Regions from separate parts of the Clostridium hominis genome, predicted to be linked through region 2. Evidence: a T-box and tRNA genes for the amino acid it is inferred to sense, from the RefSeq annotation. Region 2 holds a T-box; the other regions hold tRNA genes.
What was found. The T-box of region 2 lies ahead of argS (arginine--tRNA ligase). A T-box ahead of a tRNA ligase gene usually reads a tRNA of that ligase, here a tRNA-Arg.
Positions count from the first base shown of each region.

Region 1 (2,215 bases), on a different contig from region 2:
TAAATATGTTTGCAAAACCTAGTTTTTAGATTTCACTTATTGTGTAATTTTAGTATTTGATTTAAAATATTTCTTATGACTGTAATTAACATATTTTGAGGTGGTAATTTGTTTATAATTAATTTTATCCGCGGATTTTTTATGGCCCTAGCTGATAGTGTTCCAGGTGTTTCTGGTGGTACTATAGCTTTTATACTTGGTTTTTATGATGATTTTATAGATTCACTAAATTCATTAATATCAAGAGATAATATGGAAAACAAAAAAAATTCTTTAGTTTTTTTATTTAAATTAGGAATTGGTTGGGTAGTTGGAATGGTATTATCAGTACTATTCTTATCATCAATATTTGATGCTCAAATCTACGAAATAAGTTCCTTATTTACTGGATTTATAGTAGTTTCGATTCCATTAATAATTAGTCAAGAAAAGGACTCTATTGTTGGTAAATATAAAAATATCATATTTGCTATTATAGGAATTGCTGTAGTTGCTCTTATAACTTACTTTAATCCAGCATCTTCTAATGGTGGACTTAACCTTTCATTAGATAACTTATCAGTTGGTTTAGGTATATTTGTATTTGTAGCTGGTATGATAGCTATTTCTGCAATGGTTCTTCCAGGTATATCAGGTTCAACATTACTTTTAATATTTGGACTTTATACTGGAATTATAGGTGCTATAAAAGAAGTTCTTACTTTTAATTTTTCTTACTTACCAATATTAATAATATTCGGTTTAGGAGTATTAACTGGTATAGCAACAACAATAAAAGTTATCAAATTTGTACTAAAGAAATACAGATCTCAAACTGTATACTTAATATTAGGACTTATGATTGGTTCTATATATGCAATATTTATGGGACCTACAACTTTAGAGGTAGCAAAACCAGCTATGAACTTATCAAGCTTTAGCTTTATATTCTTCATAATCGGCGGAGCACTAATAGTTGGATTAGAGAGATTAAAAGTAGTTTTCGAAGGTAAAGAAACTAAAAATAAATCAAACAAAAAAGGAGCTTAATTGCTCCTTTTTTTATATTCTAACATTACCGCTATCAATCCCATTACTACCTTCATTTAGAGGTAACCATTCTAATACTTTTAATATATGTTCATCCTAGGAGTACCAATTATCATCTCTAGAGCCCTTAGCATATGTTGCATCAAAGTTATTGTCTAAATAATAAAGCCATAAAAACCTTACAGCAAATAAGATTTTTATGGCTTTATTGGTACTCCCAACAGGAATCGAACCTGTATCTATCCCTTAGGAGGGGACTATTCTATCCATTGAACTATGAGAGCACACTAACAAATATATTTTATTACATTCATCTATATATGTCAATTTTTTCTACTCGTCTTTATTTTACATATTTATCATCTTAGAATCTTTTATATTAATAACATTATCTTTAATTAAAAATATAATAATAAAATTATTATATAGTGGTGTAGGATTTCCTACCTTCACCCCTATTCCTACCTCAAACTCATCTGGTAAGTACTCACCTTTATCTATCTTTTTAGAATATAATACTTCAGCATCCTTTAAGCAATAACTTGCTTCTCTACCCGCAAAAATATTTACTTGAATTTTTATATATAATGATAAAACCCTTATTAACGCTTCTTCTATATCATCATTTTTATAGTCTCTTACGTATAATTTAGCTGCATGTTTATTAAACCTAGTCTCTTCATCCAAATAGTCTATAACTATTCCCCACTCTTCAATCTTATTATATTTAGGTATATCTGATTTAAAATTAATTATGACTGTAGCCTTATATAACTCTGAATTTTCCTTTATAAAGTCTTTATCGCCATAAATTATTGCATTTAATGCTAATGAAAGTTCTTCTCTAAACACTTTATCTCTAATTATAGTTTTATTTAAAGATGATTCTAAACTAACCTGAAGATATACGCTTAATATATCTCTTCCATCAACTACTTTCCACTCTGCTAGCACTTCATCTCTAGTTTCATTAGTTTTCTCATAATCATATTTCTTACCAATAGTTAAAAATAGATCTGCTGTTTCATCTGAATGCGTTAATGTATATTTTCTATCTTTATTTTTAGTATCAATATCTACCTTATCTTTATACTCTACAAATAATTTTTCTGGAATAAATTTAGACATCTTAATATCCCCTTAAACCTTTTAATTAATTTCATTATATGTTTAAAAAAAATGTTGT
Region 1 covers NZ_JACOOO010000048.1:20,436-22,650, forward strand. The annotation lists gene H8S20_RS19725 (DUF368 domain-containing protein) at 109-1,029, shown strand; tRNA gene H8S20_RS19730 (tRNA-Arg) at 1,239-1,313, opposite strand; gene H8S20_RS19735 (staygreen family protein) at 1,378-2,157, opposite strand.
Region 1: it has a tRNA-Arg gene. The T-box ahead of argS (arginine--tRNA ligase) is inferred to sense a tRNA for this amino acid. The anticodon was not compared.

Region 2 (2,215 bases):
TTGCATAAGAATATTGAACATATGGTCCAGTTTCTCCTTCGAATGAAAGCATCTCTTTCCAATCAAAGACTATATCCTTCTCTCTTGAGTTCTTTAAATAAGTAAATACGACTGCACCTACTCCTATCTTCTTAGCTACCTCTTCCTTATTTTCAAGATTTGGATTCTTCTCATTTATTACCTCTAAAGTTTTATCTACTGATTCTCTTATTAAATCATCTAGAAGAATAACTTCTCCCTTTCTAGTAGATAATTTTCTATCTGCAAACTTAACTAATCCAAAGCCAACATGAACACAATCATTAGCCCATTCATGCCCAGCAAGTTCTAACACTTTAAATACTTGCTTAAAGTGTAGTGCTTGTGGAGTTCCTACTACGTATATACACTTATCAAAATTATATTTATTTTTTCTATACATAGCTGCTGCCAAATCTCTTGTAGCATATATAGATGCTCCATCAGCTTTTAAAACTATACATGGTGGCATATTATATTCATCAAGCATTACTACTTGAGCTCCATTACTTTCAACTAGTAACCCCTTATCTCTTAATTCATTTACTACTACATCCATTTTATCATTATAGAATGCTTCTCCTGCATATGAATCAAATTTAACATTAAATACGTTATATACTCTTTCAAACTCTTTTAAGCTTAAGTTTCTAAATCTTTCCCATAAAGCTTCTGCTTCTTTATCCCCATCTTCTAAAGCTTTAAAATACGCTCTTCCTTCATCTTCTAACGAAGGATCCTTTTCTGCCTCATCATGGAATTTAACATAAATTCTTAAAAGTTCAGCTATTGCATCTTTCTCTAATGCTTCTTCATTTCCCCATCTCTTATAAGCAGATATAAGCTTACCAAATTGAGTTCCCCAATCTCCTAAGTGATTAATTCCTTCAACTGTGTAACCTTCTTTTTTAAATAGCTTATATAAAGAATTTCCTATAGCTGTTGTAAATAAATGACCTACGTGGAATGGCTTTGCAATATTTGGTGATGAATATTCTACACATACAGTCTTCCCTTCACCAACATTAGAACTTCCATAAGAATCTCCTTCTAAAAGTATCTTTTCTATTGTATTCTTTGTAAATGTTCCCTTATCAACAAAGAAATTCAAATAAGGGCCTAAGCTTTCAATCTTTTCAAAACCTTCTTTACTTAATTTTTCTTTTAGCTCTTCAGCTATCATATTAGGAGCTTTTCTAAAAGCTTTAGCTAATTGGAAACAAGGGAAAGCAAAGTCACCCATTTCTGGTTTCGGTGGGATTTCTATTAACTTTTCTATACTCTCTAAATCCATATCTACTTCTGTTTTTATAAGTTCTGCAACTTTCTTTTTATAATCCATAAAACTACCTCCAACATTTATATTCACAATAATATTAAAAATTTTCAAAGCACTATAAGTTCTTCAAAAAATTAGTTATACACTTTATTATTTCCTTAAAAATAAAAAAACCATCTCCATAAAAAAGAGACGGATATTCCGCGGTACCACTCTAATTGCATTTTTAAATAATGCCACCTTAACGCTTTAACGCAGCTACTACGGTTTATCCTACTTAATTTCGGTAAACTTCTCCAAGGCTCTCTTTCCTTTAATATATCTTATGAACCTTACACCATCGTTCACTCGCTTTAAGACCTAATTAAAGTACTTTTCCTCTTCATAGAATTTCTTTTTCATTTAATTATAACTAATAAAAAGTTTTTTTGTCAATAAATCATAAATTTTTATTTGAACTTATATAAAATTAAAGGTACAATAGGATAATAATATACAATATAATTTAAATAAGATAAGAAAAGGTGCGTTATGGTTAAGATTGGAATTATTCATATAAGTTCAAGCTCACTTAGACTTGTACTTGCAGAAATTGAAGAAATCGGGTATTTCAGAGTTGTAGATGAATTAAAAACCCCAATGAAGATTTGTTACAATTTAAATAATACTTGTAAAATATGTAATGAAAAATTACATTATATAATTTCTACATTAAAAACTTACGAGTCTTTATGCCTAGCTAGTGGCACATCGAAGATAATTGCTATTGCAACAAACTCATTTAATCAAATTTGTGATAATGAAATTATAATAAAATCACTTAAAGATAACTTCGATTTAGATTTAAGAATATTAACCCCTAAAGAAGAGATATATTATAATTATCTAGGAATTGTAAAAAGCTTAAATATAGAAAAC
Region 2 covers NZ_JACOOO010000052.1:15,211-17,425, forward strand. The annotation lists gene argS (arginine--tRNA ligase) at 1-1,360, opposite strand, end outside; T-box leader at 1,483-1,692, opposite strand; gene H8S20_RS19935 (Ppx/GppA phosphatase family protein) at 1,829-2,215, shown strand, end outside.

Region 3 (2,215 bases), on a different contig from region 2:
TGCTGTTAATAATGGCTTAATAGTACCATATAATCCGTTTAATGATTATATTGATAGTATACTTTCGCAAATTGATTTAGAGAGTATTAAAAATGCTAATTTAAGGGTAGTTCTAGATCCAATGTATGGCGTTAGCCAAACTTCTTTAAGAACTATATTATCCACAGCAAGATGCGATTTAGATGTTATAAATGAGAGACATGATACTTTATTTGGAGGAAAGCTACCAAGTCCTAATGTTGATACTTTAAGAGCATTACAACAACATGTACTTGATAGGCATTATGATATTGGAATTGCCACAGACGGAGATGCTGATAGATTAGGAGTTATAGATAATAACGGAAGATTCTTACATCCAAATGATATATTAGTTGTTCTGTATTATTATCTTGTAAAGTATAAGGGGTGGAATGGCCCTGTAGTTAGAAATATAGCTACGACACATTTACTTGATAAAGTTGCAGAAAGCTTTGGACAAAAATGCCATGAAGTTCCAGTTGGATTTAAGCATATATCAGCTAAAATGATAGAAACTGATGCTATTATAGGTGGAGAATCAAGTGGAGGATTAACTGTAAAAGGTCATATTCAAGGTAAAGATGGAGTATATGCAGCATCATTACTTATAGAGATGATTGCAGTAACAGGAAAATCATTATCACAAATATATGAAGATATATGTCAAGAATATGGCGAGCTATTTATGACTGAAAGTGATTATGGAATGACTCATAAGAGAAAAGAAGAACTTATAAAACAAATAATGATAGATAAGAATCCTATAGAGTTCCCATATGAAATAGAAAAGGTCTCATATCTTGATGGGTATAAGGTATATTTCAAAAATGGTGGATGGGTAATAATACGTTTCTCAGGAACAGAGCCGGTATTAAGAGTATTCTGTGAAATGGATATGCTAGAAAAAGCTCAAGAGATAAGTGATATAGTTAAGAATACATTGTCACTATAAAAAAAGTGCGCACTAAGTGCGCAAGTGAAAAGTCGACTTCGTCGAGGGGAAAATGCTACTACGTAGCGGGGAAAAGTTAACTAAAGTTAAGGGGAAAAGGCTACTATCGTAGCTGTGAAAGGTGCTAATACTTAGATACTCTTCACTATTGCCAAAGGCAATATTTTCCCCGTCATGAAGTGAACTTTTCCACTCAGCGTCAGCTGATTTTTCACCTTTGACGAAGTCAAACTTTTCACCAAAGTGCTTCACACTTTATTACTTTGGTGCACCTAGAGGGACTTGAACCCCCGACGCCTGGATTCGAAGTCCAGCACTCTATCCAACTGAGTTATAGATGCATAATACTTTTTTATTATAAACTTAATTAGAAAATAATTCTATATTAAGTTTATAATATATCAAAAAGGTGTAAGTTTTTATAAAAAATTAAATTTAATGACATTATAAAAATTGTAAAAAACGCCTAAATTCATGTTATAATTAGTCGATTTGTAAACGTTGAATGAAAAGGTTAACATAATATATAATAAAATTAACTAGGATAGCAATATATATAAAGGAAAGGCCAATATAGAGATTGTTTTCCTAAGGGTAAAAAGGCTATATTATTAATATAACATATAGTTAATTATTTTATGGTATAAAAAAGGGGAGGATGAATATTATGAAAATGAAAAAACTTATGTCATTGATTTTAGCAGGATGTATGGCGTTTTCTTTAACAGCATGTGGGAATAAAGATAACGGTGGGTCAACTGCTGAAGGCGATGCACCAGCAGGAAATGATACAACAACATCAGCAGATGCAGGGGAATTAACTTACTGGTCAATGTGGAACAATACTGAACCACAAGCAAAAGTAATTCAAGAAGCTATCGATGCTTATACAGCAGAAACTGGAATAAAGGTAAATGTAGAATGGAAGGGTAGAGATTTAGGAACAGTTCTACAATCTGCTTTAGAAGCTGGTGAAAAGATAGATTTCTTTGATTGGGATTATCAAAAGATAGCTATGGAATATGCTGATAAGGTATTAAGCTTAGAGGATATGGCTAAAGCAGTAAACTATGATGATTTTGCAATTAAAGCATTACCTGCAAGTGTTAGAAGATGGGCTGGAGAGTTAATAACTATTCCTTATCAACCATATACTTCAGGGGTATTCTATAACAAAGCTATGTTTGAAAAAGCAGGGATAGAAAAAGAACCTCAAACTTGGGCTGAATTCTTAGATGTTTG
Region 3 covers NZ_JACOOO010000044.1:56,788-59,002, forward strand. The annotation lists gene H8S20_RS18485 (phosphoglucomutase/phosphomannomutase family protein) at 1-973, shown strand, start outside; tRNA gene H8S20_RS18490 (tRNA-Arg) at 1,238-1,314, opposite strand; gene H8S20_RS18495 (ABC transporter substrate-binding protein) at 1,641-2,215, shown strand, end outside.
Region 3: it has a tRNA-Arg gene. The T-box ahead of argS (arginine--tRNA ligase) is inferred to sense a tRNA for this amino acid. The anticodon was not compared.

Region 4 (2,215 bases), on a different contig from region 2:
ATTACCATCAAATATTACTATATGTATGCCCATCTCCTTTGCTCTTATTGAAACTGGTCCTTTAGATGGTTCTCTTGTAGCAACAAGAATCTTATATGCATTTTTTCCACCTAATTTATTGGCATATACATTTAGCTCATTTAAAGCCATTTCATTATATTTTTCACTATCTTTACAAGATATTATTATAGGTACAGAATCTTTAACTGCTACAACATCAACTTCATTCCTTACAGTTCTATTTTCATTACTCCAAAGAAATACTACACCATTTCTTGATTCATCTATTTCTTTTATTTTATTTATTAAATTATTAGTAGCAATCTCTAACCATGTACCACTTTTAAATATAAAACCTTTTATATATTTATTTAAAAATGTTACTTCTATATCATCATTTTTTTCATCATATTGTAATTCATCCATCTCCTTTAGCTTTTTCAATATATTCTTTAATATTAACTTTTCTTCTTCAGTTAAAGATTTTATATTAATTTGTATTTTGTCTGGAGATTCTTCTATATGTTTAAATATGTTTGTATCGTATAACCTTTGCTTATATTTATTCCATATATCTAAATTCTTATATATCTGTTTAGATAAATATATTAAATCTTTTTTCTTACACAAATCTGAGGAATCTTCTACTAAAGCACCTCCAGCTGCGTTAATAATATCATTTATATCCAAATCATCAAACTCTTCATATGTTAGATCTATCCCATTATTAAATGTATATATCTTTTTATTTTTTATATCTGTATATATAGCTTTTATATTATTTTTTATACTAAGCTCTAACAAAGTTAATGAATTTATCCTTTTTCCTCCTGTAAGATTAACTATTAATTCATCGCCTTTATTTTTATTGATTAAATCAGATAGTTTATCAATTTCTCCTTCTTCAATAATTACATCATACATTTTTACCATCGGAAAATTCTTTTCATAATAGCTTTTTATATTATCTATTAAATCTATCTGTTCCTTTTGTCTAATAAATATGACTTCACTAACCTTATATCTAATTGTAGCCAATATGTTACCTTCATTATGTTCATCTAATTGATTAATTAATAATCCCACTTATACTACCTACTCTCTTTATATAAATTAATACTATTAATTTACCCAAAAGAAAAAGCACTTATTTATAAAAATAAATAAGTGCTTGGCAGAGCGTAAAGGAATCGAACCCTTAATGCGCCGTCCGTAGCGGCGTGTTATATCCGTTTAACTAACGCTCCACATTAACAATTCCTATAATATCACAAAGGTTAACATTTATCAAGAATAAATGATTATTTATTCACTTAGATAAATATCTGAAAATTCTATTTCTAGCATTTGTATCTTACTAGAAATACTGTTATCAACAGTTTCTATATGTTCTTCTAAAACTCTTGGAATAGTAACTATAAACTCTGAGCCTTCATTTTCTACACTATTTATACTTATATTTCCACCATGAGCTTTTACTAAATAGTTAGTTAAATCTAATCCTATTCCGCTTCCTATATATTCTTTATCAGATCTATTTGAACATTGATAAAATCTATTAAATATTTTATCCTGTTCTTCTTGTGATATTCCTTTTCCATTATCTATTACAGAAATATTAATATTTTCATTATCTATATTTAGATATACAAATATTTCTGAATCCATTGGTGAAAATTTTATTGCATTTGATAATAAGTTCATAACAATTCTGTCTATGGCTTCAGGGTCTGCTGAAACTATACACTCTTCTTTATTTGTATCAAATATTAATTGGATATTTTTTTCTAAAGAATATTTTTCTATACATTCTACAGTTCCTTCAATCATTGATACAATATCAATATTTCTCTTTTCTAATTTATAAAAGTTATTTTCTAACCTACTAGTATCAATTAAATTATTTATTAACTTTAATATCTTGTAGCTGTTTCGTTTTATTATATTCATGTATTTCTTTTCAGTTGTTATATTTAAACTATTATGTTCAATAAACTGTAATGCAGAAATAATAACATTTAGATGACTTCTCATATCATGAGTTATGTTCAAAGTAAAATTTTCTTTATTTTCACTTTCGTTTCTTAAATTGCAAAGTAGCTCTTCTAATTCATCTATAGTAACCAATTTATTTTCACCTATGCTATTACCCATTATGCCTCCTACCGTAATACCCCATCGTATACCCCAAAAAATATCTTACATTCTAAATTTT
Region 4 covers NZ_JACOOO010000031.1:19,290-21,504, reverse strand. The annotation lists gene H8S20_RS13355 (Card1-like endonuclease domain-containing protein) at 1-1,086, opposite strand, end outside; tRNA gene H8S20_RS13350 (tRNA-Arg) at 1,173-1,247, opposite strand; gene H8S20_RS13345 (sensor histidine kinase) at 1,306-2,154, opposite strand.
Region 4: it has a tRNA-Arg gene. The T-box ahead of argS (arginine--tRNA ligase) is inferred to sense a tRNA for this amino acid. The anticodon was not compared.